Regions from separate parts of the Inquilinus sp. CAU 1745 genome, predicted to be linked through region 2. Evidence: riboswitches for the same ligand, from Rfam matches in the RefSeq annotation. Region 2 holds a riboswitch; the other holds the start of a gene.
The links. A riboswitch is a leader RNA that binds a small molecule or an ion and turns the genes downstream of it on or off. The one in region 2 is predicted to bind cobalamin.

Region 1: linked by a shared signal. The riboswitch ahead of AAFN89_RS17425 (TonB-dependent receptor) and the one ahead of AAFN89_RS05370 (ribonucleoside-diphosphate reductase subunit alpha) in region 2 are both predicted to bind cobalamin.

The regions. Positions count from the first base shown of each region.
Region 1 covers NZ_JBDOQU010000017.1:36,857-50,163, reverse strand. The annotation lists gene AAFN89_RS17475 (DUF1778 domain-containing protein) at 1-202, shown strand, start outside; gene AAFN89_RS17470 (GNAT family N-acetyltransferase) at 202-678, shown strand; gene AAFN89_RS17465 (hypothetical protein) at 701-1,036, opposite strand; gene argS (arginine--tRNA ligase) at 1,457-3,220, opposite strand; gene AAFN89_RS17455 (hypothetical protein) at 3,439-3,630, shown strand; gene AAFN89_RS17450 (GNAT family N-acetyltransferase) at 3,637-4,152, opposite strand; gene wrbA (NAD(P)H:quinone oxidoreductase) at 4,347-4,946, shown strand; gene AAFN89_RS17440 (glutathione S-transferase family protein) at 5,010-5,975, shown strand; gene AAFN89_RS17435 (pirin family protein) at 5,986-6,693, shown strand; gene AAFN89_RS17430 (AAA family ATPase) at 6,775-7,386, opposite strand; cobalamin riboswitch at 7,453-7,670, shown strand; gene AAFN89_RS17425 (TonB-dependent receptor) at 7,763-9,769, shown strand; gene cobU (bifunctional adenosylcobinamide kinase/adenosylcobinamide-phosphate guanylyltransferase) at 9,774-10,316, shown strand; gene AAFN89_RS17415 (ABC transporter substrate-binding protein) at 10,313-11,167, shown strand; gene AAFN89_RS17410 (iron ABC transporter permease) at 11,164-12,201, shown strand; gene AAFN89_RS17405 (ABC transporter ATP-binding protein) at 12,201-12,986, shown strand; gene aguB (N-carbamoylputrescine amidase) at 13,059-13,307, shown strand, end outside.
Region 2 covers NZ_JBDOQU010000003.1:146,841-164,773, forward strand. The annotation lists gene galT (galactose-1-phosphate uridylyltransferase) at 1-498, opposite strand, end outside; gene AAFN89_RS05300 (DeoR/GlpR family DNA-binding transcription regulator) at 649-1,422, opposite strand; gene AAFN89_RS05305 (multidrug effflux MFS transporter) at 1,522-2,739, opposite strand; gene mtaB (tRNA (N(6)-L-threonylcarbamoyladenosine(37)-C(2))-methylthiotransferase MtaB) at 2,849-4,099, shown strand; gene ftsY (signal recognition particle-docking protein FtsY) at 4,423-5,394, shown strand; gene AAFN89_RS05320 (AMP nucleosidase) at 5,398-6,885, shown strand; gene AAFN89_RS05325 (septation protein A) at 6,932-7,519, shown strand; gene AAFN89_RS05330 (hypothetical protein) at 7,616-7,816, opposite strand; gene argE (acetylornithine deacetylase) at 7,932-9,134, opposite strand; gene folE (GTP cyclohydrolase I FolE) at 9,127-9,738, opposite strand; gene apaG (Co2+/Mg2+ efflux protein ApaG) at 9,759-10,151, opposite strand; gene AAFN89_RS05350 (OmpA family protein) at 10,397-11,218, opposite strand; gene AAFN89_RS05355 (ATP-binding cassette domain-containing protein) at 11,463-12,116, opposite strand; gene AAFN89_RS05360 (ABC transporter permease) at 12,113-13,873, opposite strand; gene AAFN89_RS05365 (ABC transporter substrate-binding protein) at 13,849-15,045, opposite strand; cobalamin riboswitch at 15,192-15,382, shown strand; gene AAFN89_RS05370 (ribonucleoside-diphosphate reductase subunit alpha) at 15,500-17,329, shown strand; gene AAFN89_RS05375 (ribonucleotide-diphosphate reductase subunit beta) at 17,347-17,933, shown strand, end outside.

The DNA.
Region 1 (13,307 bases), on a different contig from region 2:
GGCGGCGAGGATCCGAGGGAAAACCCGTTCGGATTTCATGATCGACGCGGCTTACCGCGCGGCAGAAGACACGCTGCTCGACCAGACTTTGGTGAAGGTCGATGCGGAGAGCTACCGGCGCTATCTCGCCATCCTTGACAAGCCGCCTGGCGGCGAAGGGTTCGAGCGGCTGATGGGGGCGCCCAAACCCTGGCAGTCCTGATGCTGTCAGCGCCGACGCTCCTGAGCGATGAGCACGATCTAAATCTCTTTGAAAGCGGGAACGATGTGCTTGATGACTGGCTGCGGCGGAGAGCGCGAGCCAATCAGGTGACCGGCGCGTCCCGCACCTACGTCGTGGCCGAAGAACTGCGCGTCGTCGGCTATTATTGTCTGGCCTCCGGCGCGCTCGATCTCGCCCAAGCCCCCGGCTCCGTCCGTCGCAATATGCCCGATCCCATCCCGATGGCCATTCTCGGCAGGCTGGCCGTCGATCGCCACTGGCAGGGCAAGGGGCTAGGCGCGGCCCTGCTGCAGGACGCCGTGCTTCGCACCTCGCAGGCCGCGACCATCATGGGCATCCGCGGCATTCTCGTTCATGCGATTTCCGATGCAGCGAAGGCTTTCTACGAGCGGTACGGGTTTGCCGCCTCGCCGAACTACCCGATGACGCTGGTTCTCTCGCTCAAAGGGCGATGAAGCCGACCGACCCTGAACAGCCTCAAGCCTCCGCCATGTCATCCGCACCGCCGATGACCAGGATGACGGCGCGTTCGTCCGGAGGGGCGCAAGGGGAGGCTTCGTGGTGGGTGAGGACTTCCTCCAGAAGCGTGCCGGCCTGGGGGCTGACATAGAGGGCGTGGTCGGGCCTGGAGGAATTCCAGAGGGTGGCGTAAATGCCCGCTTGCGCGGGCCGGCCGGCGGCGGTCCATCGATCCTCGAAGGCCTGGATCACCGAGGCGCGCGGCGCGGAGGATGACTGGGACGTTTCTATCCGGTGCCAGGGGGCCGCGAAGGGTGTGCCGTCGGTCAGGCTGGAATGAGGATCGTAGGACATCGTCACCTCCGGATAATTTATCTCATATTTTATTGATTGTTTTCTAATTCTCCGTTCTTGTCCATCGAAAATTGGTTAACGGCGAACAACTTCGGACATTCCAAGGGACATTCGAGAGGAACGACCCATCGTTCCGGGACGGCGGAGAAGCCGGCCCCGAGCCATTCTTCAGGCCGGGAAACCGTTAACCTTATTCACAATGGGTCCAACCGCCACCGGACTGGTTCGAGTCAAGAAGAAATTTCCTTTGTTAATCCGGCGTTACGGCTTGACACGAATAATTTCAAAGACTTGGGCTTTCGTGCCCAATAATTGGGCACCGGCTTCCGGTTCAGGTGAGTCAACATCCCTCACTGCTCATCCACAGAGTTATGCACCGTTTCGGTGGATAGCCTCGGAAGGGCCGCACTCTCCTCCGGCTCACATCCGCTCCGGCACCTCGATGCCCAGAAGATCCAGCGACCGTTCGAGCTGGCGCAGCGTCAGCGCGGCGAGGGCGAGCCGCGCTCCCCGCAGCGCCTCATCGGTTTCGCTGAGGATATGACAGGCCGCGTAGAAGCGGCTGAACGCCTGGGCGAGGGTAAAGGCGAAATCCGCGATCTCGTTCGGCGCGCGCTTGGCGACCGCGGCCGCCACGGCGTCGGGGAACTGCGCCAGCGCCAGCACCAGATCGCGCTCGACCGCCGTCGGCGGCAGGATGCCCCCCTCCTCCGCGCCCTGCGCCGACGCCTTGCGCAGCAGCGACTTCACGCGCACCGCTGCATATTGCAGGTAGGGGCCGGTCTTGCCCTCGAAGGCCGTGAACCGGTCAAGGTCGAAAACGTAGTTGGAGATCCGGTGGTTGGAGAGGTCCGCGAACTTGATCGCCCCGATGCCGATCTGGCGGGCCACGCGCTGCTGCTCATCCTCCGGATAGTCCGAAGCCAGCCCCGCCTCCGACAGCCGGGCCAGCGCCTGTTCGGTCGCCATGGAGAGGAGGTCCTGGAGCTTCATGACGCCGCCGGCGCGGGTCTTGAAAGGCTTGCCGTCGGGGCCGTTCATGGTGCCGAAGCCGATATGTTCGCAGTCCGACCGGCCGGTCAGCCCGGCCAGCCGGGCGGCGCGGAACACCTGCTCAAAATGCAAATGCTGCCGCTGGTCCACGACGTAGAGCATGAGATCGGGATCGATCTCGGCCACACGGTCGACGATGGTCGCCATGTCGGTCGTGCCGTACATCACCCCGCCATCGGACTTCAGCAGGATGAGCGGCGGCATCTCCGACTTGTCGCCCTCCCGCCCGACGCGGACGATCAGCGCGCCTTCGCTTTCCTCCGCCAGCCCGGATTCCTTCAGCCGATCGATCATCGGCGCGATCAAATCGTGGACGGCGGCTTCGCCCTTCCAAAGGTCGAACCGGACGCCCAGCGCCTCGAAATCCCGGCGCATGCCGTCGACCGATACGTCGATGAAATGCCGCCACAGCGCCAGGTATCCCTGCCGTCCCCGCTGCAGTTCCGCCGTCGCCGCGCGGGCTTCCTCCAGCCGTGCCGGATCCTCCCGGCACGCGGCGGCGGCGGCGGGATAGAGCATCTCCAGATCGTCCATGGAGACGGGGCTATCCACCGGGAACGGGCCCGTCGCGCCTTCCTGGAAATAGGGCAGGTCCGGCTGGCGGCGGGCGATCTCCGCGATGAGCATTCCCATGGGCAGGCCCCAATCGCCCATATGAACGTCGCTGATCGTGCGGTCGCCGGCGAAGGCGAACAGCCGCCGCAGGCTGTCGCCGATGATCGAGGCGCGCAGATGCCCGACATGCATCGGCTTGGCGATATTCGGCCCGCCATAATCCAGGACGACGGTCCGCGGCGACGCCTTGTCCGGCACGCCCAGCCGATCGTCGCCGGCGAGGTGGTTGGCGTATCGGGCCAGCGCCTCATCCGTCAGGGTCAGGTTGAGGAAACCCGGCCCCGCCAGAGACACGTCCGCGAAATCGGGATTCTTCTTGAGGATCGCGGCTACCTGCTCCGCCAGCGCGCGGGGGTTCGCCTTCGCCGCCTTGGCCGCCGGCAGCGCCCCGTTGCACTGGAACTGTCCCAGATCCGGACGGTTGGAGACCGTGACGAAGCCCAGTTCGCGCGGCAGCCCCGCCCCGGCGAAGGCTTCGGAGACGATGTCGGTCAACTGGCCGGCGAGCGAGGTCATGGCGGGCGGAACTCTGGATTGGGAGAAACGCGCCCGTTCTAGGCGACGGGCCTGAACCACGCAAGCATCCGGGCGGCCGGTTGTATGCGGCCCGACTTTCCTTTAGGTTGAGCCTCTCATCGTCGCTTCGCAAAAAACCAGCAGCCTCGCGGTCTGCCGCCGCCGGCATCGCCGTGCGCCTTCGCGACGACCTATCGTCAACAGCAGAAGGAATCCGGATGTCCTGGAAGGCCTATCCGCTTCACTGGAAGGGACGCGCCGTCGGTCAAGCGGTCAGTGTCCTGGATAAGTTCGTCTTCTATTCCCCCGAACGTTCGCTCAGCGCCATCGACGGCGCACGGTTCGACAGCCTCAACGACGCGCGGATCGAGATCGACCGCCTGATGGAAGGCAGAGGCGCGCTGCCGTAGGCCTCTTCAGCACAACCGCAGGCGCATCGCCACGCGCGGCCATTCATCCAGACCCCGTTCTTCCTCATTCCGCCGGATCGCGGCCAGTTCAGGCCCCATCTGATCGGCCGGAATCTCGCGAAAGCCGAGCGACCGGTAGAACGGGCCATTCATCGCCACGGTCCGGAAGGTCGTTAGCGTGACGGAGGGGAAGCCTTGCCCCCTCGCCCATTCGATCGCGGCCGCCATAAGGCTGCGACCGACGCCCTGCCGGGCATGATCCTGGGCCACGGAGACTTCCTTCACATGCGCCTCGCCATCGATCCGGATCATGGCCAGGAAGCCGACCAGAAGGGCCGCCGGCTTTTCGGCGACCCATAGGATGCCCGTCTCCAGCACATCGCGGTGGAAGCTGACCGGCGAGGGCGGTTCGTCGGCGATCCTGTCCATCCCCAGCTTCCGGAACGCCCGAGCGGCGCTGCGTTCGATGCCGGGAAGCCGGGGAAGGTCTGATTCGACGGCGCGCCGCACTTGAAATCCCATAATGGCCCCGCCTCTCTGCGTGAAATTCGACCGCCGCCAGAACCGGCGCGCGTCTGAATGGTTCTCTAGAGGAAACGATGTTGTTCCGGTGGGCCGGGTTACGCCATCCCGCCGCCGGAATACATATCCGATGGACTTCTTCCGCCGGAAAGCATCCGGGCGGCTTCCAACCACCGATGAAGGGAATGACGGGAATGGCCAAGATCCTCGTGCTCTACTACAGCAGCTACGGTCATATCGAGACGATGGCGAACGCCGCGGCCGAAGGCGCGCGGGAGGCCGGCGCGGAGGTGACGATCAAGCGGGTGCCGGAACTGGTGCCCGAGGAGGTCGCCCGGAAATCCCATTTCAAGCTTGACCAGGAAGCGCCGATCGCCACGGTGGACGAACTTCCGGACTATGACGCCATCATCTTCGGCGTGCCGACCCGGTTCGGCAACATGGCCGCGCAGATGAAGAACTTCCTGGACCAGACCGGCGGGCTGTGGGCGCAGGGCAAGCTGGTCGGCAAGGTCGGCAGCGTCTTCACCTCCACCGCCACCCAGCATGGCGGCCAGGAAAGCACCATTCTGTCGACCCATATCGTGCTGCTGCACCAGGGCATGGTGATCGTCGGCCTGCCTTACAGCTTCGCGGGCCAGATGCGGCTGGACGAGATCACCGGCGGGTCGCCCTACGGCGCCTCCACCATCGCGGCCAGCGACGGATCGCGCCAGCCGAGCGAGAACGAGTTGGACGGCGCGCGCTTCCAGGGCCGGCATGTGGCGGGGATCGCGGCGAAGCTGGCTTCGTAAGACGTCGAAACGGAGGGGCGGACAGTCTCCTCCCCTCCCGCGAGAACGGAAAGGAACGGACCGATGGGCCTCCTGATCGACGGCGTCTGGCGCGACCAATGGTACGACACCAAATCGACCGGCGGCCGATTCAAGCGCCAGGACAGCGCCTTCCGGAACTGGGTGACGGCCGACGGCGAGGCGGGGCCGACCGGCGAAGGCGGCTTCAAGGCGGAGCCCGACCGCTACCACCTCTATGTCAGCCTCGCCTGCCCGTGGGCGCATCGGACGCTGATCTTCCGCAAGCTGAAGAAGCTGGACGGGCTGATCGGCGTTTCGGTCGTCGATCCGCTGATGCTGGAGCATGGCTGGACCTTCGGGGAGGGCGCGGACGAACTTCTGGGCAAGCGCTACCTGCATGAGGTCTATACGACGGCGCGACCGGACTATACCGGCCGCGTCACCGTCCCCGTGCTGTGGGACAAGCGGCAAAACGCCATCGTCAGCAATGAATCGGCCGACATCATCAGGATGCTGAACCGCGCGTTCGACGCCTGGGGCGATTCCGACCTGGATTTCTATCCCGAGGCGCTGAGGGAGGAGATCGACGAGGTCAACGCCTTCGTCTACGACCGGGTGAACAACGGCGTCTACAAGGCGGGATTCGCCACGGAGCAGGGCCCTTACGAGGAAGCCTTCGATGCCCTGTTCGGCGCGCTGGACGAGTTGGAGGCCCGCCTCTCCCGCCAGCGCTACCTGGCCGGCGACAGGCTGACCGAGGCGGACTGGCGGCTGTTCACCACGCTGGTCAGGTTCGACCCGGTCTATTTCGGCCATTTCAAGTGCAACCGGCAGCGCCTTGCCGACTACCCGAACCTGTGGGGCTTCACCCGTGAGCTTTACCAGGTTCCGGGCGTGGCGGGGACGGTGAACCTGACGCACATCAAGCGGCACTATTACGGAAGCCACAAGACCATCAACCCGACCGGCATCGTGCCCAAGGGTCCGGCGATCGACTATGCCGGCCCCCATGGCCGCGACCGGCTTTAGGACCAGGACGATGATCGAAATCATCCCCTTCGCGAGCCTCGGCCACGCCGACCATGGCTGGCTGGACGCGCGGCATCATTTCTCCTTCGCGAACTATCACGATCCGGACCGCATGGGCGTCGGCCCGCTGCGCGTCTGGAACGACGACAGGATCGCGCCGAATTCCGGCTTCCCGATGCATCCGCACCGGGATATGGAGATCATCACCTATGTCCGGTCGGGCGCGATCACCCATGAGGACCAGTTGGGCAATCATGGCCGCACGGAAGCCGGGGACGTCCAGGTGATGAGCGCCGGGACCGGCATCGCCCATTCCGAATTCAATCATGAATCGGAAGACACGACGCTGTTCCAGATCTGGATCATGCCCAACGCCGCCCGCGTCGCGCCGCGCTGGGAACAGCGGCGGTTCCCGAAGGACCGCGACGCCGGTGGGCTGACGCCGCTCGCCTCCGGCCGCGAAGCCGATCTGGCCGAAGGGGCGCTGATGATCCACCAGGACGCCACGGTCTTCGGCGGCACGCTCGCCAAAGGCGCGGCGATAGAGCAGGCACTTGGGGCCGGCCGGCTGGGCTATCTGGTCGTCGCGCGGGGTTCGGTGACGGTGAACGGGACGAAGCTGGAAACACGCGACGGCGCGCGGATCGCCGACACCAACCGGTTGACCATCGCCGCCGACGAGGAAGCGGAGATTCTGCTGGCCGATCTGCCGCGATAGGGCGATTCTCATTGTCGTTCCGGCATCCGTCGGCACCGTATGGATGCTGGATCAAGTCCAGCATGACATTGTTTTTGTTGGTCATTCCGGACTTGATCCGGAATCCATGGGCCGGCGACGCCGCGCCGACGGCGAAGAGCCGGGCGCAACCCCGCACAGCCGGCTGATGACATCGAGACGTTCCGACGCGTCCGTCGCGGCGATGCGGTGAAGGCGGCCGGCTGGCGCGAACCGGTCCAGCAGCCCCTCGATCACCGATTGGGCGTGAAGCTGGTGCCAGGGGTTGGCGTAGCGGACGCCGTCCCCGACCAGCGGGATCGCGCCCCAGGGCAGCAGGAAGACATGGTCCAGCCGGGCGATCGCGGTCCGCGCGGCGTCGAGCAGCCGCTCGAACCCGCCAGAATCATCCACAGCATAGCCGTTGGCGAGCCAGAAGGCAGCGAAGTCGAGCGCCGAACCGTCGGAGACGAAGCCGCCCGGCCGCGACGCTTCGGCCGCCCAGCCCGCCGCCTGGCGTTCCAGCAACCCACGATGGTCGGCGCGGCTCATGGCGTGGAGGTCCAGCCCTTCTGTCAAGCGGCGGCGCATCGCATCGGCGATCAGTGGCAGCTTCAGCCGCGCGGCGGCCGCCTCGGCCAGCGTCGTCTTTCCCGTGCCGGCGCTGCCGACGATAGCAATTCTGGGTTCCGTCATGTCCGGCAGGCTATCGCCCCGCCGGATTGCGGCCAATCTTCTTGCGTCCGGGAACGGCGGATGCTTAGAGTTCCGCCCAGTGATGGTTCCCCCTAACCGGGGATCAAAAGGGAACACGGGACTTGGCCGAACTTCCTCTTCGGGAAGCCGGCCGAAACCGAGGCTGCCCCCGCAACTGTAAGCGGCGAGCGCCGGTCCGGAATACGCCACTGGGAAACCGGGAAGGCAGGACCGAACGCGATGACCCGCAAGCCAGGAGACCTGCCATCACGGGCGCGTCCCGCGCCCACCGGCCGGGGTGTGTCGGTGGAACGGTCTTTCCGTCATGCGGCGACGACAACCAGCAAGGGCTGTCGGCGTGTGGGGGAGAGGCAAGATGACGGGACCATTTCATCCAACCGGAATCACCGCTTTTCGCGAGCAGACGGCCCGTTTCGCCATGACGCTCACGGAGACCAAGACGGTGCCACCGAAAACAAGACCCCTTCTGCTCGCCACCCTATGCCTGCTGCCTTTCGGCGCACAGGCCCAGGAGGACGAGACCAACGTCGAGACGCTGCCCGAGATGACGGTGACGGCGACCCGGATCGAACAGCCGGTGGAGCGCGTCCCCGCCTCCGTCACGGTTATCGACCGGGAGGAGATCGAACGGAACAACTACCAGACGCTGGCCGATGCGCTGATGACCGTTCCCGGCATCTCGCTCACCCCCACCGGCGGCATCGGCGGGCTGAACAATCTGCAGATCCGCGGCGCGCCGTCCAACAACACGCGCGTCCTGATCGACGGCATACCGGTCAATGATTCCAGCGCCGGCGACAAGTTCGATTTCGGCGTCGACCTGCTGGGCGACGTGGAGCGGATCGAGGTGGTGCGCGGGCCGGGCGCGGCGCTCTACGGCAACAATTCGGCCGGCGGCGTCATCAACATCATCACCCGCGACGGGCTGGGAGAAGATCCGGCGGTCTACGGATCGATCGCGGCGGGGACGCAGAACACGCTTCGGGGGATCGCCGGGTCCGAAGGCCAGGTCGGCGCGTTCAACTACAACCTCTCGCTCCAGGGCTTCCGCACCGACGGTTTCAACATCACGCCTGACCGCCGGGAGCCGAATTTCGGGGAGGAGGATGGGTTCGACAACTACACCTTCACCGGCGCGGCCGGTTACGATGTCAGCGACCGGGTGCGGGTGGACGGGTTGCTGCGCGTGCGCCGGGCGGAAAGCGACATCGACAATGGCGGGTCGGATGATCCCGACCAGGTCAACAAGGCGGACCAGATCGTCTGGCGCGCCGGCGGCGAACTGTTGTCTTTCGACGGAAGATTGACCTCCCGCCTGGATGTGGGGCAGTCCCGGCACGACCGGCAGGACATCGATCATCCCGACGCCGGCGACCCGTTTGACACGAATGACACCTTCAACTCCCGACGGACCTACGCGAGCTTCCAGAACACGCTGGAAGCCGGCGATTTCGGCGCGGCGGAGGATGTGCGGTTCGTTGCCGGCGTGGACCTGGCGCGCGAATCGATCGACGTGTCGAATTTCGGCGATGTCGAGGAAGAGGAGGACGAGGTCGGGTATTTCGTCCAGGGCCAGGCGACCTTCTTGGACAGCCTCGATCTCACCCTCTCCGGCCGGCTATCGGACCGGGAGAACTTCTCCGCCCAGGCGACCTGGCGCGCCGCGGCGGTCTGGACGGTGGGGCCGTGGGACACGCGGCTGAAGGGGGCAATCGGCACGGCCTATCTCGCCCCGTCGCTGATCGACCGGTTCGGCCCGTTCGGCAATCCGGACCTGCAGGAGGAAACCTCCCGGTCGTGGGAGATCGGGTTCGAGCAGGATGTCGCGCTGGCCGGCCGGCCCGAAGGGCTAAGCTTCGGCGTCACCTATTTCCAGACCCGGATCGACGACCTGATCTCCTTCAACCCCGAAACCTTTGTATCGGAGAACATCAACGAGGCGGAGATCGAGGGGATCGAGAGCTTCGTCGGCGTCCAGCCGGCTGACTGGATCGCGGCCCGGCTGAGCTGGACCTGGACCAATTCCCGCGACGTGATGAACGACCGCCCGCTGGGCCGGTCGCCCAAGCACAAGATCGCGGCCTCTGCGACGGTGACGCCGCTGGAAGACTGGACGATTTCGCCTGAGATCGTCTACGCGTCCGAAGCGATCGAATATCTCTACCCCGACGGGTCGGGCTTCGGCGATCTGGGCTATGGCGAGGGTTACACGCTGGTCAATCTCGCCACGACCTATGATATCGACGAGACCTACACGCTGTTCGGGCGGATCGAGAACCTGCTGGACCGCGACTACGAAACCCCCAACGGTTATGCCGCACCGGGCTTCACGGCGCTGGTCGGCATCCGGGCGCGGTACTGACCCGATGGCCGGCGACGACATAGCCTTCATCCTGGGCGGCGCCCGATCGGGCAAGAGCCGCCGGGCGGAGGCCCTCGTCGCCGGCCGCTGCGCGAGCCCGCTCCTGATCGCCACCGCCGAGCCCCTGGACGAGGAGATGGGCGACCGGATCGCCCGCCACCGGGCCGACCGCGACCCGCGCTGGCGGACTGTGGAAGCGCCGCTGGAGGTCGCCGGGGCGATCGACGCGGCCGATGCCGACGGCATACTGATCGATTGCCTGACGCTGTGGGTCACCAACCTGATGCTGGCCGGCCGCGATGTGGAGACGGCGCTGGAGGGCCTGATCCTGGCGCTGGGCCGGGCGCGGGCGCCGGTCGTCCTGGTCGCCAACGAGGTCGGGCTGGGCATCGTGCCGGAGAACGCGCTGGCGCGGCGGTTCCGGGACGAGGCCGGCCGGGTCAACCAGCGGATTGCGGCCGCGAGCGGACTGGTCCTGTTCATGGCGGCCGGGCTTTCCCTGCCGATGAAGCGGCCGGCCTCGGGGCCATGGAGCGAAGTCCGATGATCGGCCGCGCGATCCTGGCGCTCTGCCTTCTCTCCCCGGCAGCTTACGCCGACGGGCCGGAGCGCGTGGTGTCGGTCAATCTCTGCGCCGATCAGCTTCTGGTGATCCTGGGCGATCCGCAGCAGGTCGTTTCCGTCTCCTTCCTCGCCCGCGATCGGGAATTGTCCTATGTGGCGGACCGGGTGGAGGGCGTGCCGATCAATCATGGCGGTGCGGAGGAAGTGCTGGAGATGGAGCCCGACCTGGTGCTGGCCGGGACGTACGGCGCGCGCGGGGCCGTCAGGCTTCTGGAGGCCTACGGGACGCCGGTCCTGAAGCTGGGGCTGACGGAGAATTTCGCCGACATCCGCACCCAGGTGACGGCAGTGGCCGAGGCTCTGGGGAAGCCCGCGAGCGGCGCGGCCGAGAACGCGGCGATGAGAGCCGACCTGGCGGCGGCGGAGGCGACCCTGCCGCCGCCGGAAGAGCGCCCCCGGGCAGTGATCTTTCAGGCCGACGGCTTCACCGCCGGGGCCGGCACGCTCACTGACGCCGTGTTGTCGGCGGCCGGATTCCGCAATGTGGCGGCGGAGATCGGGATGGTCGGCTATGGCTACATGCCGCTGGAAACGCTGCTCTATCAAGCGCCGGATTTGGTCATCGCCGAGCGCGACAGCGCCGCCGGCGACGTGGACGCCCCGTCCCTGGCGACGGCGCTTCTGGATCATCCGGCCCTTCGGGAATTCATGAAGGACATGCCGGTGGTGGAAATTCCTTCCGGCTCAATGGCCTGCGGCGGCCCCTATACGGTGCGGGCGGTCCTCGCGCTGGTCGAGGCGCGCCGGGCCCTTGAGGCGGCGGGCGCGTCATGATCGACGCGACCATGAGCCCACACGCCGCCTTCGTCCGCGAAGACACACGCTACCGGCGGCTGCTGGCGATCTTCGGCCTGCTGACGATCCTGCTGTTCGCGGCCTCCATAGTCGTGGGGCCGGCCCCGATCTCCATCCGCACCGCCATCGGCGACCTCTTCGCCGACGGGTCGTCCACCGCCGCAATCATCCTGATGGAACTGCGGTTGCCCCGCGCGCTGCTGGGCGTTCTGGTCGGGGGGACGCTGGGGCTGGCGGGCGCGGCCCTCCAGGGGCTGCTGCGGAACCCGCTGGCGGAACCCGGCGTGATCGGCGTTTCCGGCAGCGCCAGCCTGGGCGCGGTCGTGATGTTCTATACCGGCCTCGCCGCCGCCGCGCCGCTGGCCCTGCCGCTGGGAGGGATCGCGGGTGCGCTGATCGCCGTCCTGCTGCTTTACGCCATCGCCGGCCGGGACGGTGGCGTGCTGACGCTGGTCCTGGCCGGGGTGGCGCTGAACAGCTTCGCGGCAGCGCTGACCTCGCTTGCCCTCAGCCTGTCGCCCAATCCGTTCGCGGTGGCGGAGATCGTGTTCTGGCTGCTGGGGTCGCTGGCCGACCGCAGCATGACCCATGTCGCGCTGGCCGCGCCCTTCATGCTGGCGGGATGGGCGCTGCTGTTCAGCACGATTCGCGCGCTGGACGCGCTGGCGCTGGGCGAGGATACGGCCCGCAGTCTGGGCTTCAACATGGCGCTGGTGCGGGCGGCGATCGTCGTCGGATCGGCTCTCGCCGTCGGCGCGGCGGTCGCCGTCAGCGGGGCGATCGGCTTCGTCGGGCTTGTCGTGCCGCACCTGCTGCGCCCGCTGGTCGGCGCGCAGCCCGGACGCCTGCTGGCGCTGAGCGCGCTGGGCGGGGCGGTGATGACGCTGGCGGCCGATATCGGCGTGCGGCTGCTGGGCACGGGACAGGAGCTGAAGCTGGGCGTTGTCACCGCGCTTCTGGGCGCGCCCTTCTTCCTCGCGCTGGTCGTGAGGACGCGGCGGGGGCTGCTCTGATGCCGCTGGACTGCCGCAACCTGTCCGTCCGCCTTGGCGGCCGACCCGTGCTCCACGATGTGGACCTCGCCATCGGAAGGGGGGAGGTGGTCGGGCTGATCGGCCCGAACGGAGCCGGAAAATCGACGCTGCTGCGGGCGATTGCCGGCCTTCAGCCCTGCGACGGGGAGATCCGGTACGATGGCGGGCCGCTCCACCGGCTGAGCCGCCGCCGACGCGCCGCGCTGGTCGCCTATCTGGCGCAGGCGGAATCGCTGCACTGGCCGCTGACGGTCGCGCGGACGGCGGCGCTGGGCCGGATGCCTCATCTGGGACCGTGGCAGGCGATGGGACCAGAGGACCATGGCGCGGTCGTCCGCGCGCTGGAGGCCTGCGACCTGATCGATCTGGCCGACCGCGCCGTCAACTCGCTCTCAGGCGGGGAGCGCGCGCGGGCGCTGCTGGCCCGGGTGCTGGCGACCGAACCGGCGCTGCTGCTGGCCGACGAGCCGGTGGCGGGCCTCGACCCCTACCATCAGATCCAGGTTATGGAACTGCTGCGCCGGCGCGCGGCTGGGGGGATGAGCACGGTCGTCGTCCTGCACGATTTGCTGCTGGCCGCGCGCTTCTGCGATCGGCTGACGCTGATCCATGAAGGGCGCGCGGTCGCCTCCGGCGCTCCGCCGGAAGTGCTGACGCCGGAGATATTGCGCGGTGTCTATCATGTCGACTGCCGGCGCTGGGAGGGTGACGGCCTGTCGGTCTGGGTGCCCTGGAACAGGGCGGATACCGGCGAGGCCGCGTGATCCTTGGCGCGGTTGACGATACCCCGCATGCTGTGGTGAAGGAGTGTCGCCAACCCCATCGAAAGCGAACCCATGAGCACCGTCACCGTCGCCGCCACCCAGATGGCCTGCAGTTGGGATCGCGAAGCCAATGTCGACAAGGCCGAAGCGCTGGTGCGCGAGGCCGCGGCGAAGGGCGCGCAGATCATCCTGATCCAGGAGCTGTTCGAGACGCCCTATTTCTGCAAGGACCAGAAGCAGGAGCTGTTCAAGCTGGCCGCGCCGGTCCAGGACCATTGGATCATCGACCGGATGAAGAAGCTGGCGGCCGAACTGAAGGTC
Region 2 (17,933 bases):
GGCCAGCAGCTCCCGGTAACGGTCGGCCCAGGCATGGACCAGCAGTTCCCGCCGCTCCGGCGTCAGCAGGCCGAGATTGCCTTCATGGGCGGCGGAATAGACCACGACCTCGCATTGGCCGGCGGCGCGGGCCGTCGGCACGAGCAGTCCGGGAGGCGGTTCCGGAGCGTCCGGATGGAAGGCGGGAAACCGGTTCTCGAACACCGCCACTTCGAAATTCTCGAACGGGATCTCGCTGGCGAAGCCGCCGGGCCGGGTGGGGCAGAGCGGGCAGTATTCGGCAAGCGGCAGGAAGGTCCGGTCCTGCCGGTGCGCGGCATAGGCGACCCATTCGCGGCGGAAGGGATGCCAGCGCAGATGCGGGGTCGGGCCGGGAACGGGATCGATCTCGGCAATGAGGGGCAGCCTGTGCTCCGCCCATCCGTAGAGATGAAGCCGCCGCCCGTCCGGCTTCACATGGGTGCGCTTCGTGGGGATGCGGCTTTCGGACCCCGTCATGCTATCCCCGGCCTGCCCCCGGGATCGGGATCGTTGCGGACGCCAAGCATGAACGGGAACACTTTCGGATGCGGTCAGAACCTGCCGTCAACTCACCCGGTTTGCGAAAGTTTGTCAAGATTTGTGGTTTGTTTCGCTTGGCGCGTAGCCTCACGCCACGGCGATCTCCAGCCCGGCGCGGCGGAGGGCGCGGAGTTGTTCGGAGGTCGCGCCCTCGTCGGTGATCAGGAGGTCGGCGGCCTCCAGCGGCGCCACGCGGGCGGTGGCGACGCGCATCAGCTTGGCGTGGTCGGCCAGGAAGACGCATCGGCTGGCGGCCTCGATCATCGCGTGCTTCACTTCCGCCTCCGCCAGATTGGTGTTGGTGAAGCCTTTCTCCGAATCGACGCCATTGCAGCCGATGAAGGCGAGGTCGGCGTTGATCTCCTTCAGAAGCAGGGCGGCGAAGGGCGCGACAAGGCTGTGCTGCATGGTCCGGAGCGTACCGCCCGTGACCACGACGGTGACGCCGGAATGGTTCTCCAGCGCCAGCGCGATGTTGAGCGCATTGGTCACCACCACAACGTCCTGAAGGTCGCGGGACAGGCTCTTGGCGAGTTCCGTCGTGGTCGAGCCGACATCGAGGATGACCGTTTCCCCGCTCCGCACCATTGAGGCCCCCAACCGGGCGATCCGCTTCTTCTCGTCGGCATGGTCCTGGATCGTCATCTCCAGCGGCAGCTCGAACCGCCGGGGGCGCGCCGGGACCGCGCCGCCGCGCGTCCGGCTCAGAACCTGCTGCTCCTCCAGATAATCCAGGTCGGCGCGGATGGTGACGGCGGAGACCTGGAGCTTTTCCGCCAGATCGGCGACATGGACGTTGCCGTCGCGATGGAGGAAATCGACGATCGACTGATGGCGCAGGGTCGCTTGCAGGGAGGGCATCGGGGTTCCAGGACTTTCGTATCCTTGCCTTTATCAAGGCATCACAAATATACGAAAAGTCTATCCCGGAACGCCGCCCGGTGGAAGGGCCGCCCTTCCTTACGCTTCGGAAGGCCGGGAAGCGGCGTCCGGCCGGGGCGCGAGACCCGCATAGATCAGGAACGCCCCGGTCGACATCACGCCCAGCGGGATCGCGACGGAAAGGGCCGTGCCGTCATAGATCAGGTTGGCGAGCAGGCTGCCCGCGAACGCGCAGCTCATGACGATCGCGCCCAGCAGCGACGCCAGCGCGCCGACCAGCGCACCGTCGGCCGACAGGGCCATGGTCATCATCGGTGGCACGGAGAGCCCGATGCCGAAGGCGAAGATTGCGAAGGGCGCGATGACCGCCCAGGCCGTCTCGATTCCGGCCAGCCCGAGCGCGGCCATCGCGCCGCCACCCAGGAAGACGGCGATCAGCCCGCCCCGGATCAGCAGCAGCGAGCCGCTTCTCCCCACGATGCGGCTGGTGGTCATCAGGCCGGCGAAATAGCAGGCGACGGTGGAGCCTTGAGCGAACGCGAACTGGCGCGGCGTCAGCCCCCGCTCCTCGATCAGCAGGAACGATCCGGAGGTCAGATAGACCATCAGCCCGCCGAAGATCATTCCGGCCGGCAGCACATAGGCCATGAAGCGCCGCATCCGCAGAATCTGCGCATAGGTCGCCAGAATCGGCCCGATCCTCAGCGCGTCGCGGTTGAGCCGCCGGTTGCTCTCCGGCAGCACGAGGAAGAGCGCGGCCAGCGTGGCCGAAGCCAGGATCGCGACGGAGAAGAAGTTCCATCGCCAGCCCAGCAGGGCCAGGATCTCCGCCCCGATGATCGGCCCCAGCGCCGGCGCCAGGCTTTCCACCATCGATATCTGCGCGGTGACGCGGACGACGGTCGCGTCGTCGTAAAGCTCCCGGATCAGCGCCTTGGAGGTCACGAACAGGCTCGCGATCGCCACCCCTTGCGCCAGGCGCGCCAGGATCAGCGTCTCGATCGACCGCGCCGTTCCGCACAAGAGGGTCGCCGCCAGGAAGGCGACGCCACCCCACAGCAGCACGGGCCGGCGGCCGAACCTGTCCGACAGCGGCCCGTAGATGAGCTGCGCGCCGGCGAACCCGCCCATATAGATCGTCAGCGTCCATTGGACCTGGGCGTCGGTCGTATCGAAAACCCTCGCCAGCAGCGGCATGCTGGGCAAATAGAGATCCGTCACCACCATCGCGCTGATGCCGTAGGCGACAAGCAGTAACGGCAGATAGCGCGGCGGCGCTGTGCGGGGGGACGACATGACAGGCTCTGAAGAGGGGCGGAAAGTTCTGCCGCCTCCATACCATCCATGCAATACATCCGCAATCGGAAGGTTGTAACCTTTCCATGAAAGCGCCATCTTGCGGCCGATGACCGTAGACCCTGAAATCCTGACCTTCGGCTGCCGCCTCAACATCCATGAGAGCGAGGTGATGCGCGGCCATGCCCGGACCGCCGGGCTTGCCGACACGATCATCGTCAACACCTGCGCGGTGACGGCGGAGGCGGAGCGGCAGGCCCGCCAGGCGATCAGGCGCGCCCGCCGCCGGCGTCCCGATGCGCGGATCGTGGTGACCGGATGCGCCGCCCAGATCGATCCCGGCAGTTTCGCGGCGATGCCGGAGGTGTCGGTCGTGCTGGGCAATGACGCGAAGCTGAAGCCGGAAAGCTGGCGCGGTCTGGATGAGCCGGACGGCGAACGCGTCCGGGTCAACGACATCGCCTCGGTGACGGAGACGGCAGGCCATCTGCTGCCGGGGTTCGAAGCCAATTCCCGAGGGTTCGTCCAGGTCCAGAATGGCTGCGATCACCGCTGCACCTTCTGCGTCATCCCGTTCGGCCGCGGGCCCTCCCGTTCCGTCCCGGTGGGTGAGATCGCGGCGCAGGTCCGCGCGCTGGTCGAGGCCGGATACAAGGAAATCGTGCTGTCCGGCGTCGACGTCACCTCCTATGGCGGCGATCTGCCGGGGCGGCCGGGCCTGGGCCAGATGATCCGGCGGCTGCTGGCGCTGACGCCGGATTTGCCGCGGCTGAGGCTCTCCTCCCTCGATTGCGTGGAGATCGATGACGATCTCTGGCGGCTGATCGCGGAGGAGGAGAGGCTGATGCCGCACCTCCACCTCTCCCTCCAGGCCGGCGACGACATGATCCTGAAGCGCATGAAGCGCCGCCATTCCCGCGCCGACGCCGTGGCGCTGACGGAGCGGGCGCGGGCGCTTCGCCCGGACATCGTGTTCGGCGCGGATTTGATCGCGGGCTTTCCGACGGAGACCGATGCGATGTTCGAGAACACGCTGGCGGCGGTGGAGGAATGCGGCCTCACCTGGCTGCATGTCTTCCCCTATTCGGAACGGCCGGGCACGCCCGCCGCCCGGATGCCGGCAGTGCCCCCGCCGGTCCGCAAGGAACGGGCCGCCAGGCTGCGCGCGGCGGGGGAAGCGCGAGCGACCGCCTTCCTGCGGTCCCAGGCGGGCCGGACGGTCGAGGTGCTGATGGAACGCAACGGCGCGGGCCGCACTCCCCATTTCGCCCTGGTAAGTCCGGCCGACCCACCGCCCGCGGGAACGCTGGCGAAGGTGTTCGTCACGGGGGCTGAGGACGGATATCTGACGAGTCGATAGCGGAAAATGCTACACAATTGCTCTGCGAATGGAGGGGCGCTATGGCTGAACCCGTCACTCTGAGGGACGCTAAGATGCCCGTGCAGGACGGTGATGAGCTGACGGACGAACAGAAAGTCGTTCGGGAGCGGGTAAGGCATCGGATGGCCGAAGGCTGGCCGATCGGAGGACGGACGCCGACCAGGAATGAAATATACGCTGAACGGATTGACCGTTGCCGGTGAAAATCTCCGATTCGGCAGCTTGACGCATCGATGACATTCGCGGCCGGCGGCATGGCGGCTCTTCCGGGGGTGGGGCAAGGCCGTGTATAGAGACGCGGCATGATGGATAGAGAAATCGGAATCGAGAATTCCGCCACGACCATCCCGGAGAAGAAGGGATGGTTCGCGAAGCTGAAGGCCGGCCTCACCCGGTCCTCGGCCAAACTGACCGACGGCATCACCGGCATCTTCACCCGGCGCAAGCTGGATGACGAGGCGCTGGAGGAGCTGGAGGAGCTGCTGATCACGGCCGATCTGGGCCCGTCGACGGCGGCGAAGCTGACGGCGGAGCTGGCGCGGACACGGTTCGGCAAGGATGTCAGCCCGGAGGAGGTGCGCACGGCGCTGGCCGACCATGCCGCGCGCATCCTCGGCCCCGTCGCCCTGCCGCTGACGCCCGATCCCGCCGCCAGGCCCTTCACCATCCTGATGGTGGGGGTGAACGGCACCGGCAAGACGACGACGATCGGCAAGCTGGCCCGCCAATGGCGGGACCAGGGGAAATCGGTGATGATGGCCGCCGGCGACACCTTCCGCGCCGCCGCCGTCCAGCAGTTGAAGGTCTGGGGCGACCGGTCGGGGGTCCCGGTGATCTCCCGCGAGACCGGCGCGGACGCGGCGGGGCTGGCCTTCGACGCCTACGCCCAGGCGAAACGGGATGGAACGGACATCCTGCTGATCGATACGGCCGGCCGGCTTCAGAACAAGGCCGACCTGATGGCCGAACTTCAGAAGATCATCCGCGTCCTGAGGAAGCAGGACGCCGCCGCGCCCCATGCCGTGCTTCTGGTGCTGGATGCGACGACGGGCCAGAACGCCCACGCCCAGGTCGAGGTCTTTCGCGATATGGTCAGCGTCACGGGCCTGATCGTCACCAAGCTGGACGGCTCCGCCCGGGGCGGGGTGCTGGTCGCGCTGGCGGAGAAGTTCGCCCTGCCGGTCCATGCGATCGGCGTCGGCGAAGGCATAGACGATCTGCGGCCGTTCGAGGCGGTGCCCTTCGCGCGCTCCCTCATGGGCCTGGAGAATTAGACGATGAACCTTCAACGCATGAAGACGGCCTTCGAAATCGGCGCGACGACGGAGCCTGCGCTGTTCGAGGACGCCGACGCCGCCGTCGCCCGAATCCTGGCGATCTATGAGGAAAGCACGGCCTTCCTCCGGGCGCGCTTCCAGGATTTCGCGCGCAACGAGCCGTTCGACCGGCGGGTGCGGGCCTATTATCCCTACGTCAATATCACGACGGATACCTTCGCCCGTGTCGACACCAGGCTCAGCTACGGCTTCGTCGACGGGCCGGGCGACTATTCCACCACCATCACCCGGCCGGACCTCTACCGCGCCTATCTGAAGGAGCAACTGTCGCAGCTGATCCGGAACCACCGGGTGCCGGTGGAAGTCGGGGTCAGCAACGACCCGATCCCGATCCATTTCGCCTTCCCCGACGGCCTCCATGTCGAAGGCAGCCTGTCGCCGGAGCGGATGCGGCTGATGCGGGAGGTGTTCGACGTGCCGGACCTGGCGCTGATGGACGATTCGATCGTCAACGGCACTTACGAGGCGGCCGACGGCCACCGGAAGCCCCTGGCGATGTTCACCGGTCCCCGGATCGACTACAGCCTGCACCGGCTGAAGCACTATACGGCGACCAATTGCGAGCATTTCCAGAACTTCGTCCTGTTCACCAACTACCAGTTCTATGTCGACGAATTCATCCGCCACGCCCATGAGCTGATGGCGCGGGACGATACGGACTACGAATCCTTCGTGGAGCCGGGCAACTTCGTCACCCGTCGCGGCGGCGCGACGGAAGGGGAACCGGTGGCGCGGCTGCCGCAGATGCCGGCCTATCATCTGAGGCGGGCGGACCATTCCGGCATCACCATGGTGAATATCGGCGTCGGCCCGTCCAACGCCAAGACGATCACCGACCATATCGCCGTCCTGCGCCCGCACGCCTGGCTGATGCTGGGGCATTGCGCCGGGCTGCGGAACACGCAGAAGCTGGGCGACTACGTGCTGGCCCACGGCTATGTCCGCGAGGACCACGTGCTGGACGCCGACCTGCCGACCTGGGTGCCGGTTCCGGCGCTGGCGGAGATCCAGCAGGCGCTGGAACGGTCGGTGGTGGAGATCACGGGGCTGGAGGGCTATGCGCTGAAAAGCGTCATGCGCACCGGCACCGTCGCCACCATCGACAACCGGAACTGGGAGCTTCGCGACCATCGCGAGCCGGTGCAGCGTTTCAGCCAGAGCCGGGCGATCGCTTTGGACATGGAAAGCGCGACCATCGCGGCCAACGGCTTCCGCTTCCGGGTGCCCTACGGCACGCTGCTCTGCGTCTCCGACAAGCCGCTGCATGGCGAGATCAAGCTGGCCGGCATGGCCGACGCCTTCTACAAGCAGCAGGTCGGCCAGCACCTGAAGATCGGCATCAGCGCCATGGAGCGGCTGCGCGAGCTGGGGCTGGAAAGGCTGCACAGCCGCAAGCTGCGCAGCTTCAGCGAGGTCGGGTTCCAGTAGGCGAATCCTCGACCCGATGCGCCGGGTCGTGCTAGATAGCGCCCCCATGAGCTCCACCGACCGATCCGAGGCCAAGACCCGGTCTCCCCTTCTCCGCATGGCGCTGGAGGCGGGGCCGCTGGTCGCCTTCTTCATCGTCAACCGCATGGAAGGGATCATGACCGGGACCGCCGTGTTCATGGTCGCGACCCTGGTTTCCGTGGCGCTGTCCTACTGGCTGGAACGCCGGGTCCCGCTGATGCCGCTGATCGGCTGTGGCTTCGTGATGGTGTTCGGCGGGCTGACGCTGTGGCTCGACGACGCCATCTTCATCAAGATCAAGCCGACGGTGGTCAATCTGCTGTTCGCCGGCATCCTGTTCGGCGGGCTGGCCTTCGGTCGGGTGTTCCTGAAGCTGCTGATGGGCACGGTGCTCAACCTGACCGACGAGGGCTGGCGGCTCCTGACCTGGCGGTGGGCGTTCTTCTTCATCTTCCTGGCGATCCTGAACGAGATCGTCTGGCGCAGCCTGCCGACCGACGCCTGGGTCAACTTCAAGGTCTTCGGAATCATGCCGCTCTCCATCGCCTTCGGCGCCGCGCAGATCCCGCTGATCATGAAGCACACGATCGAGGAAGAGAACGAGGCGACGTGAGGCGGTAGGTTGCTTGCACCTCATCCTGAGCTTGTCGAAGGATGCGGGCACACATGGTTCGACAAGCTCACCATGAGGGAAGGCCGCCCCAGCCGGTCAGGTCAGGATGTTGACCAGCATGCCCCGGCGGATCGGGGTGTCGGCGGGCGGGGGTTCGAAGATTTCGGGAATTTGCGGAGCGGTCAGCGCGCGCTGTTTCGGCGCGCCTTCGCCGGCCGTTTCCGACACTGGCGGGCGCGGCTGGAAAAAGTTGGAGATCGTCTGGAGAATCGATCCCGACGAAGAAGACACCTGCATGGCGCGAACATTCCCATCGCCCCGGCCCCATCATCCCGAGCGGGAGTTTATTGCCGGGTAACGGGGCAATATTTGCCGCCCCAGCCCTTAACAAAGGGTTATCGGCCGGACGCCGTCAGGAGGGCGAAACGGCCCAGCCGACGATGCGGCGCAGGAACGCCTCGCCGGCGCGCATCTGGTCCAGCGAGATGAATTCGTCGGGCTGGTGGGCCTGCGCGATGTCGCCGGGACCGCAGACGACCGTGGAGAACCCCGCGCGCTGGTAGAGCCCTCCCTCCGTCGTGAAGGCGACCGTGCCGGTCTCGTTCGCGCCCGACCATTGGCGGGCGAGCGCGGTGGCGAGGCCGTCCTCCGGGCTGCCCTCTGCGCCCGCCGCCAAAGGCGGGACGGCGACCAGCCGCTCCGTCGTCACGGACCCGGCGGGATGGCGCGCGGTGAGCGCCGGCAGCACGACATCCCTCACATGGGTTTCCAGGCGGGCGAGAATGGCGTCCGGATCGTCGCCCGGCACGGCCCTGAACTCCCACACCAGTTCGCAGCTTTTGGGGATGATGTTGACGGCCGTGCCGCCCGCGATCGTGCCGACATTGAAGGTCGTGAAGGGCGGGTCGAACCGGCTTCCCTTCAACGGCGTCTCCCGCTTTTCCGCCGCCATGGCGGCGATGAAGCCGACGATCGAGGACGCCGCGACGATCGCGCTGGCGCCGGCGTCCGGCGCGCTGGAATGGGCCTCCCGTCCCATGATCGCGGTGCGGAAGACCTCGATCCCCTTATGGGCGTCGCAGGGTTTCAGCATCGTCGGTTCGCCCACGATCGCGATCCGGGGAGTTGGCGACCGTCCGGCGATATGGTCCAGCAGGCCCGGCGCGCCCAGGCAGCCGACCTCTTCGTCATGGGTGAAGGCGAGGTGGATCGGCCTGGCGAGCGGGCTTGCCACCATCTCCGGCACCAGCGAGAGGGCGAGCGCGACAAAGCCCTTCATGTCCGCCGATCCGCGCCCGTAGAGGCGGCCGTTGCGTTCGGTGAGGGTGAAGGGGTCGGTGGACCAGGACTGGCCTTCGACCGGCACCACGTCGGTATGGCCTGACAGCACCACTCCGCCGTCGATGCGGGGACCGATCACCGCATGGAGGTTGGCCTTCCCGTCCGGGCCGGGCACGATTTCCGCCGTCACGCCGAAGGCGGCCAGATAGGCGGCGATCCAGTCGATCAGGTCGCGGTTGGGTTTGGCCGAGACGGTGTCGAAGGCGACCAGCCGGGCGAGCAACTCCACCGAATCGGGGGGCGGATCGGCGAGCGGCAGGGTCCCCTCAGCCATTCATGCCCAGGAAGGACTGGAATTCCCGCCGGGTCTTCGGGTCGGCGCGGAACGCACCCAGCATGGTGGAGGTGACCATGGCCGCGCCGTGCTTGTGGATGCCGCGCGTCGTCATGCAGTGATGCTCGCTCTCCACCACCACGCCGACGCCGGCCGGAGCCAGCACGTCGTTGATCGCGTTGGCGATCTGGGCGGTCAGCTTCTCCTGGATCTGGAGGCGCTTTGCGAAGGCGTCGACCACGCGGGCGAGCTTGGAGATGCCGACCACCCGGCGCACCGGCAGGTAGCCGATATGCACCTTGCCGATGATCGGCACCATGTGGTGCTCGCAATGGCTCTCGAACCGGATATCCCTCAGCACGACCATCTCGTCATAACCCTCGACTTCCTTGAAGGTCCGGGACAGAAGGTCGGCGGGATCGGTTTCGTAGCCGGCGAAGAATTCCTCATAGGCCTTGGCGACCCGTCGCGGCGTATCCAGCAGCCCTTCCCGCGCCGGATCGTCGCCCGCCCAGCGGATCAGGGTGCGGACCGCGTCCTCGACTTCGCTGCGGCTCGGGCGGTCGTTCCGGGCGGATGGAAGATCGGTTGACGGGGGAAGCATGGGCTCTCTTCTAGAAGTTCCTAATGGACGGGCGCGCCGTCATGGGGGCTGTCCAGGGAGAAGGCGGGCACGGCGACGTCGAAACGGTTCCCATCGTCGGTTTCCATCTGATAGCTGCCGACCATGATGCCCGAGGGGGCATTCAGCGGCGCGCCGCTGGTGTATTCGAAGCTTTCGCCCGGTGTCAGGGTCGGTTCCTGGCCGACGACGCCCGCGCCGCTGACCTCCTGCACGTTCCCGAAGCTGTCGGTGATCTGCCAGAACCGGTTCCGCAGCCTGACCGTCCGGTCGCCATGGTTCTCGATCCTGACATGGTAGGCCCAGACATAATGCCCGTCGGCCGGCGACGACTGGTCTTCCAGGTAAGCCGGCTCGACCGATACGCGGATCGATTGCGTTTCCGCCGTGTACATCTTCAGCCTTCCGCGCTGGCGACGTTTCTAGATTCAATATCTGGGTGTTCCGATTCAGCCGGCGGATGGGGAACCATCCGTCGGCATCGGAACACTAGTCGTCCGTCGAATAGCGCCGTTCGCGGCCCCTGTCTACCGGAGGCGCATCCACCTGGGGCGCGGCTTTCGCCCCCGGACAAACGAAAGCCGGGCCAGGTCTTTCGACCTGGCCCGGCTCCGTTACGGGAACCGTTGAAGAAAAACGCTTACTGGAAGCGGATTTCGCTACGGCGGTTGGAAGGCTCGCGGACACCGTCCGGAGTGGCGACCAGCGGCTGGGTTTCACCCTCGGTGGCCGTGACGATCTCACCGGCGGGGATGCCCCCGGCGATGAGCGCCTGCTTGACGGCTTCCGCACGACGGGAGCCCAACGCCAGATTGTAGGCGTCCGGACCCGACGTATCGGTGTGACCGACAACGCTGACCTCATCCACCACACCGGCTTCATAGTCCGCGATCACCTGCGCGATGATCGCTTCGCCGGCCTCGGTGATCTCCGAACGGTCGAAGTCGAAGAACACGAAGTAGACGGCCGGAGCCTCCGGCATCGGCTGGGCTTCGATCTGCTCCATCGCCGCGAAGAAGTCATCACGGCAGGCCGCGATGTGATCCGGCTGGTGATTTTCTTCCTGCTGTTCAACCCAGCAGTCGAACTGCACCTGGGCGACCGCAGCCTCGACCGGGAATTCCTCCCGGGCGCCGCCGTTGAGCGCGTTCACCAGACGCTGACGGGCGTCCGACAGCTCGGCGATCGACCCTTCGGGCAGATCCCAATTGGAGAGTTCCTCGGGTGGCACGACCTCGCCGGCCGCGGCCCGCAGGCCCTTCTCCGCGAAATAGTCGGCGTCCGTCCAGTCGTACATCTCGTTGGCTTCGAAGTTCGCGAAGGCGCGATACTCCTGAGCCAGCTGCTGCGTGAACGGGCTGCCGGTGGCTTCAGCGTTGTTCAGCTGTTCGACCGCCATGCCGGTGCAGCCGGCCAGCATAGTCGCCCCCGCGAAAACGCTCAGGTAACGGACAGATTTCATATTGTTGTACTCCTCTTGGTCCCCTCGGAGGATAAAGTCCGCAGCGCAACGTTTGTTCCCAGGATCATGCGTCCGCTACGTTTATTCGCCCTCAGGCCCGCCACGGTTGAGCCCGTGCGCCGACTATTGGGCACCTAACCGACGCCTGGAACAATAGCAGAAATTAAGGCGGAGTTAAGCCGCGGCCGTTCTTTGGAGGTGAAATATCACAAAAAATGACGATTTCCCTATTTTGGCGGCCGTGTCAGGTCGATTGTCCGAAAGGCTGGGAAAGGGCCACCACCGGACCGTCGGCGGCTTCGGCGTCCTCGCGGTCATGTGTGACCAGCAGGATCGGCAGGCCGCGGCGGCCGGCATGGTCGAAGACGAAGGCGCGCATCCTGCCCTTCAGCTCAGCGTCCAGCCGCGCGAACGGTTCGTCCAGCAGCAGCGCCCTGGGGCGGGAAAGCAGGGTCCGCATCAGCGCCGCGCGCGTCCGCTGGCCACCGGACAGGGTCGCTGGGTCGCGATCGCCCATGCCGGAAAGCCCCGCCTCGTCCAGCGCCGCCCCGATCTCCGCGCGCCGGTCGGCGCGCTTCATCCCGACCGGCAGGGCGAAGGCCAGGTTGCCGCCGACCGACAAATGCGGGAACAGAAGATCGTCCTGGAAGAGGATACCCAGCCGCCTCTCCTCGGGCGGGCGGGTCGTCATCTCCTCCCCATCCACGCGCACCCGGCCGGCGGCGTGGAAGGCGGGATCCAGCGTGCCGCAGAGGAAGGCCAGAAGGCTGGATTTTCCGCAGCCGCTCGGCCCCATCACCGTCGTGACCATGCCCGGCGCCACGGTAAGGGAGAGCGGCTGGAAGAGGGGGCGACCGCCCACGGACAGGGAGACGGCTTCAAGCGCGAGGCCGGTCATGGGCGCAGATTCCTGCGGTGGCGGTAGAGGATCGCCGGCACCGCCATCGCCAGCGCGAACATGATGAGCGGCAGGGCGGCCTGCGCGAAGGCATAGATTCCCGCGACCCTCCTGTCCCCGCCGACGCCCAGCCCCACGGCTTCCGTCGTCAGGGTCGGCAGCCGTCCGGCGCCGGCGAAAAGCGTCGGCAGATATTGCGCCACGCTGACCGCGAAGCCCACCGCCGCCGCGAACAGGACGGGCCGCAGCAGGACCGGCAGCTTGACGCGCCACAGGGTGCGCCGGGGCGCGTGGCCCAGCGCCGCCGCGCTGCGGGCCAGACGCGGGTCCAGCGCCCGCCAGGGCTCCGCCAGCGTCAGGTAGATATAGGGCAGCACGAAGAGGAGATGGGTCCAGACGAGGGCGGGGAAGGTCCCCTCCAGCCGGAGGGTCGCGAGGCTGACCTGGATACCGAATAGGAAGCCGAGCTGGGGAATCAGCAGCGGCGTGTAGATGAGCCAGAGCGCCCCCCGGCCGGGCCGGAAGCCGGACCTGTCCTCGAACTCAAGGCATCCGACGACCAGAGCCAGCCCAATGGCGGTGGCGGCCATGGCGACGGATGCTGTGATCGCGAACGACCGTCCCAGCGCGGGCAGCGTCGACACCCAATTGTCGAGAGTCCAGCCGACGGGCCAGGCGTCGGGATAGCGCCAGCCTTCCGACAGGGACCAGAGCGCCAGCATCAGGAACGTGAGGAGGGAAACGGTTACGACGATGGCGACGCCCGTCCCGCCGGCGACGCGAAGGAACCGGCCACCGCGTCTTCCCCTGCGGCCGCTTGTCAGCCAGGGCCGCGCCGCCCCGGCGACCGCCATCTCCCCCAGCCGCCACAGGCCGGCGATCCCGATCATCAGGAGAAGCTGCAGGACCGCGCCCGCGGCGGCGACGAACCGGCGCTGAAGGTCGGAATCATGGAACCAGCCCAGCAGCAGCGGCCCCAGCGTCGGCGGCGCGGTCGGCCCCAGCAGCAGCGCCATGTCCACGGTCGACAGCCCATAGGCCAGCACCGCGAACACGGGCAGCCGCATCTGGGGGTAGAGAAGGGGCAGGATCGTCTTCATCCAGGCCATGGCCGGCCGGTAGCCCAGCGACCGGGCAACGGCCAGCGTCTGCCGGGCGGGTATCTGGTTGAGCGCTGCGAGCCCCATCAGGATCAGGAACGGCGTCTCCTTGACCGCCAGCCCCAGCAGCAGCGCCATGCCGGCGGGGTCGTTCACCGTGGCGAGGTCGGGCGGCCGGTCCCAGCCGGTCAAGCCGGGAGAGACGAGGCGCGCCAGCCAGCCGCTGGGCGCCAGCAGGAAGGCGAGTCCGACCGCGAAGGCTGCGTGCGGGACCGCCAGCAGCGGCGCCAGCGCGCGCCGCGCGGCCCGCATCGTCCGCCCGTCCGACGCCAGCGCCAGGGCGAGGATCGCCAGCGCGAGGGCGAGCATCGTCGATCCGACGCCCGTCACCACCGACAGGCGGATGGCGGTCGCGAGGCCCGGCTCCGCGAAGAGGGCGGAGAACGGCTCCAGCGACAGACTGTCGCCGCCCAGCGCAGGAAGGATGCCGACCGCCGGCAGCCAAGTTCCGGCAAGCCCGATCGCGACCGGCGTCAGGAACAGGACGAGCGTCAGCACCGGCGCCAGGACAAGCGCCCCGCCCCGCCGCCCGTTTCCCGCCGTCGGGCGGGCGACCGGCGCGGCCGGCGCGTCTAGCGGGCGTACCGGCGTCGCCATTCCCGCTCGATCGCTTCGGTCCAGGAGGGGTGCGGTTCGGGCAGCGTGCGGCCCAACTCGTCGGATGTCAGGGTGGCGACGCCGCGTGGCAGCGCCTCGAACGCGGCCGCGTCCTCAGGCGGCAGCAGCTCCATCGCGAGGACGGTCGGGTCACCCCAGATTGCGGGATCCTCCTTGCGGAGCTGCGCTTCGGGCGACAGCAGGAAGTTGGCGAACACCATGGCCCCGGCCCGGGCATTGGCGTTGAACGGGATGGCGACGAAATGGGTATTCCCGATCGTCCCTCCCTCCAGCACATAAGTGCGCACCGTCTCCGGCAGCAGCCCGTCGGCGATCGCGGCGCTGGCCTCGCCGGGATTGAAGGTGAAGGCGATGTCGATCTCCCCATCGTTCAGAAGCTGGACCAGCCGGGGACCGTCGGCGGGGAAGGTCTCCCCGTCGCGCCAGAGATGGGGGTGGAGCGCGTCCAGAAATTCCCATAGCGGAGCGGTGACGGTTTCGAAATCCGCCTCCGACACCGGATGCTGAAGCACCGACGGGTCCGGCGTCAGGGAGATCAGCGCCTGCTTCAGGAAGGTCGTCCCATGGAAGGCCGGCGGGGCCGGATAGGTGAAGCGGCCGGGATGAGCCTCCGCCCAGTCCACGAACGTCCCGATCGTGCGCGGCGGCTCCGCCACATCGGCCGTGTCGTACATGAAGACGAGCTGCGCCATGCCCCAGGGCGCTTCCAGCCCTTCCGTCGGAACGGTGAAATCGATCAGCGTGGTCGGCTTCGCCTCGGTGTCCACATAGGCGAAGTTGGGCAGCCTCGCCACGAACGGCGCGCCCAGCAGGCCGTTCTCCTTCATCGCGGCGAAATTCTCGCCATTGATCCAGATCAGGTCGACCGTACCGCCGGAATCTCGGCCGGCCGTCTTCTCCGCCAGCACCCGGCTCACCGTCTCCGCCGCGTCGCCGATCTTCACGTGGCGGACATCGATTCCGAACCGCTCCTCCGCCTCCCCGGCCGCCCAGGCGATATAGTCGTTGATCGCGGTCGACCCGCCCCAGGCGTTGAAATAGACGGTCTGGCCCTCGGCCTCGGCCAGCACATCCTCCCACTCCGCCGTCATAGCGGGGGCGGCGGGGAGCATCAGGGCAGCGGCGAAAAGCGCGGCGGCGGCTTTCTTCATCGATCTCGCAATCACGGGTGAAGGTCGCGACTGAAAGTAGAAGGCGAACGCCATTTATGTCAGCCCTGTCGCGCCACCCTCACGATGGATTGATGGCCGGTGCATTTACGAATCAACATATTGACAGCCAATCTGCTTTAGCCCCTATATGTGCGCCGTGTGATGGTTCTTCCTTCGGGGAGATGAAAAGGGAACCCGGTGCGATACCGGGGCTGCCCCCGCAACTGTGAGCGGCGAGTCCGCGCCCATCCAAGGCCACTGGGAAACCGGGAAGGCCGGGCGCTGAACGGACGACGACCCGCGAGCCAGGAGACCTGCCGTCATGCGAACGCGAAGAGGCCGGGCGGGGTGCACCGGGCGGAGCGCAAGGCGTCCGCCCTTCTGATTGCGGCCAGCCCTCGCTTTGCCCCTTTCCCCGACCGGACGGATCAACCACCGGTACGGGGGAAAGAACATGCCGGATACGCACCTTCCCAACAGCGCCCTGGCCGCCAGGCCATCCTTCCGGGTGACAATCGACCATGGCCGCGACCATCTTCTGACCGATTTCGGCAAGGCGACGCTCAGCGACCGCTACCTGCTGCCGGGCGAAAGCTGTCAGGATCTGTTCGCCCGCGTCGCGACGGCCTACGCCGACAACCGGGACCACGCCCAGCGGCTCTACGACTACATGTCGCGCCTCTGGTTCATGCCGGCGACGCCGATCCTCAGCAATGGGGGGACCGATCGCGGCCTGCCGATCTCCTGCTTCCTCAACGCCGTCGGCGATTCGCTGGACGGCATCGTCGGGACCTGGAACGAGAACGTCCAGCTCGCCTCCAACGGCGGCGGCATCGGCACCTGGTGGGGCGGCGTCCGCTCGATCGGGGAGGCGGTGAAGGGCTGCGGCCACACCTCGGGCATCATTCCCTTCATCCGGGTGATGGATTCGCTCACGCTCGCGATCAGCCAGGGCAGCCTCCGGCGCGGTTCGGCGGCGGTCTATCTGGATGTTAGTCATCCGGAGATCGAGGAATTCCTGGAGATCCGCAAGCCGTCGGGCGACTTCAACCGGAAGAGCCTGAACCTCCATCACGGGATAGCGATCAGCGACGAGTTCATGGAGGCGGTGCGCGAAGACGCCGATTTCCCGCTGAAGAGCCCGAAGACGGGGGAGGTGCTGCGCACCCTCAAGGCTCGGGAGCTGTGGCAGAAGATACTGGAGATCAGGCTCCAGACCGGGGAGCCCTACCTGCTGTTCGCCGACACCGCCAACCGGGCGCTGGCGGGCCACCAACAGGCGCTGGGGCTGAAGGTGACGACATCGAACCTGTGCAGCGAGATCCTGCTGCCGACCGGACGGGACCATCACGGCCGGGAGCGGACGGCGGTCTGCTGCCTCGCTTCCGTCAATGCGGAGCGCTATCCCGAATGGTCGGACGATCCCCGCTTCGTCGAGGATGTCATGCGGTTCCTGGACAATGTGCTCCAGGACTTCATCGATCGCGCGCCGGAGGGGATGGACCGCGCGACCTATTCGGCCATGCGGGAACGGTCGGTCGGGCTGGGGCTGATGGGCTTCCATTCCTTCCTTCAGTCCCAGGGCGTGCCGTTCGAATCCGCCGTCGCCCGAAGCTGGAACCGCACCCTCTTCCGCCATCTGCGGGAAGGCGCGGACAAGGCGTCGCGCAAGCTGGCGGTGGAGCGCGGGCCCTGCCCGGACGCGCTGGACGCGGGCGTGATGGAACGGTTCAGCCATAAGCTGGCGGTCGCGCCCACGGCGTCGATCAGCATCATCTGCGGCGGCGTCAGCGCCTGCGTGGAGCCCATCCCGGCCAATGTCTACACCCACAAGACCCTGTCGGGATCGACCACCGTCCGCAATCCGCACCTGCGCGAGGCGCTCGTCCGGCGCGGGATGGACAGGCCGGAAATCTGGGCCTCGATCCTGGAGCATGACGGGTCGGTCCAGCATCTCGACGGGCTGTCGGTTGACGAGAAGGCGTGCTTCCGCACCGCGTTCGAGATCGACCAGCGCTGGGTGGTCGATCTGGCCGCTGATCGCGCGCCCTTCATCTGCCAGGGCCAGTCGATCAACCTCTATCTGCCGGCCGACATCGAGAAATGGGATTTGATGATGCTGCATTGGCGGGCGTGGGAGGCCGGTGTGAAGAGCCTCTATTACTGCCGGTCGAAATCCGTCCAGCGGGCGTCCTTCGCCGGGGTGGAGGCCGACAATACGCGGGCCTGGCCGGAACGGCAGCTTGCCCGCACCGACTATGACGAATGCCTGTCCTGCCAGTAATCCGGGAGACTTTCAGAATGACAACCGAACAAGCCGTCGCCGCGCCCGGCCTGCTGACTCCGTCGAAGGGCTACAAGCCGTTCCGCTACCCCTGGGCGTTCGATTTCTGGCAGCGCCAGCAGCAGGTCCACTGGCTGCCGGAGGAGGTGCCGCTGGGGGAGGATTGCCGCGACTGGGCCGGCCGCCTGTCGGACGGGGAGCGGAACCTGCTGACCCAGATCTTCCGCTTCTTCACCCAGTCGGACGTGGAGGTGAACGACAACTACATGGACCGCTACGCCCGTGTCTTCAAACCGACCGAGGTGAAGATGATGCTGGCCGCCTTCTCCAATATCGAGACGATCCACATCGCCGCCTACGCGCTGCTGCTGGAGACGATCGGCATGCCGGAGACGGAGTTCGCGGCCTTCCTCGACTATGAGGCGATGAAGGACAAGCACGACTACATGCAGGGCTTCGGGGTGGAGACGCCGGGCGACATCGCCCGGACGCTCGCCATGTTCGGCGCCTTCACCGAAGGGCTGCAGCTCTTCGCCAGCTTCGCCATGCTGCTGAACTTCCCCCGCCACGGGAAGATGAAGGGCATGGGGCAGATCGTCTCCTG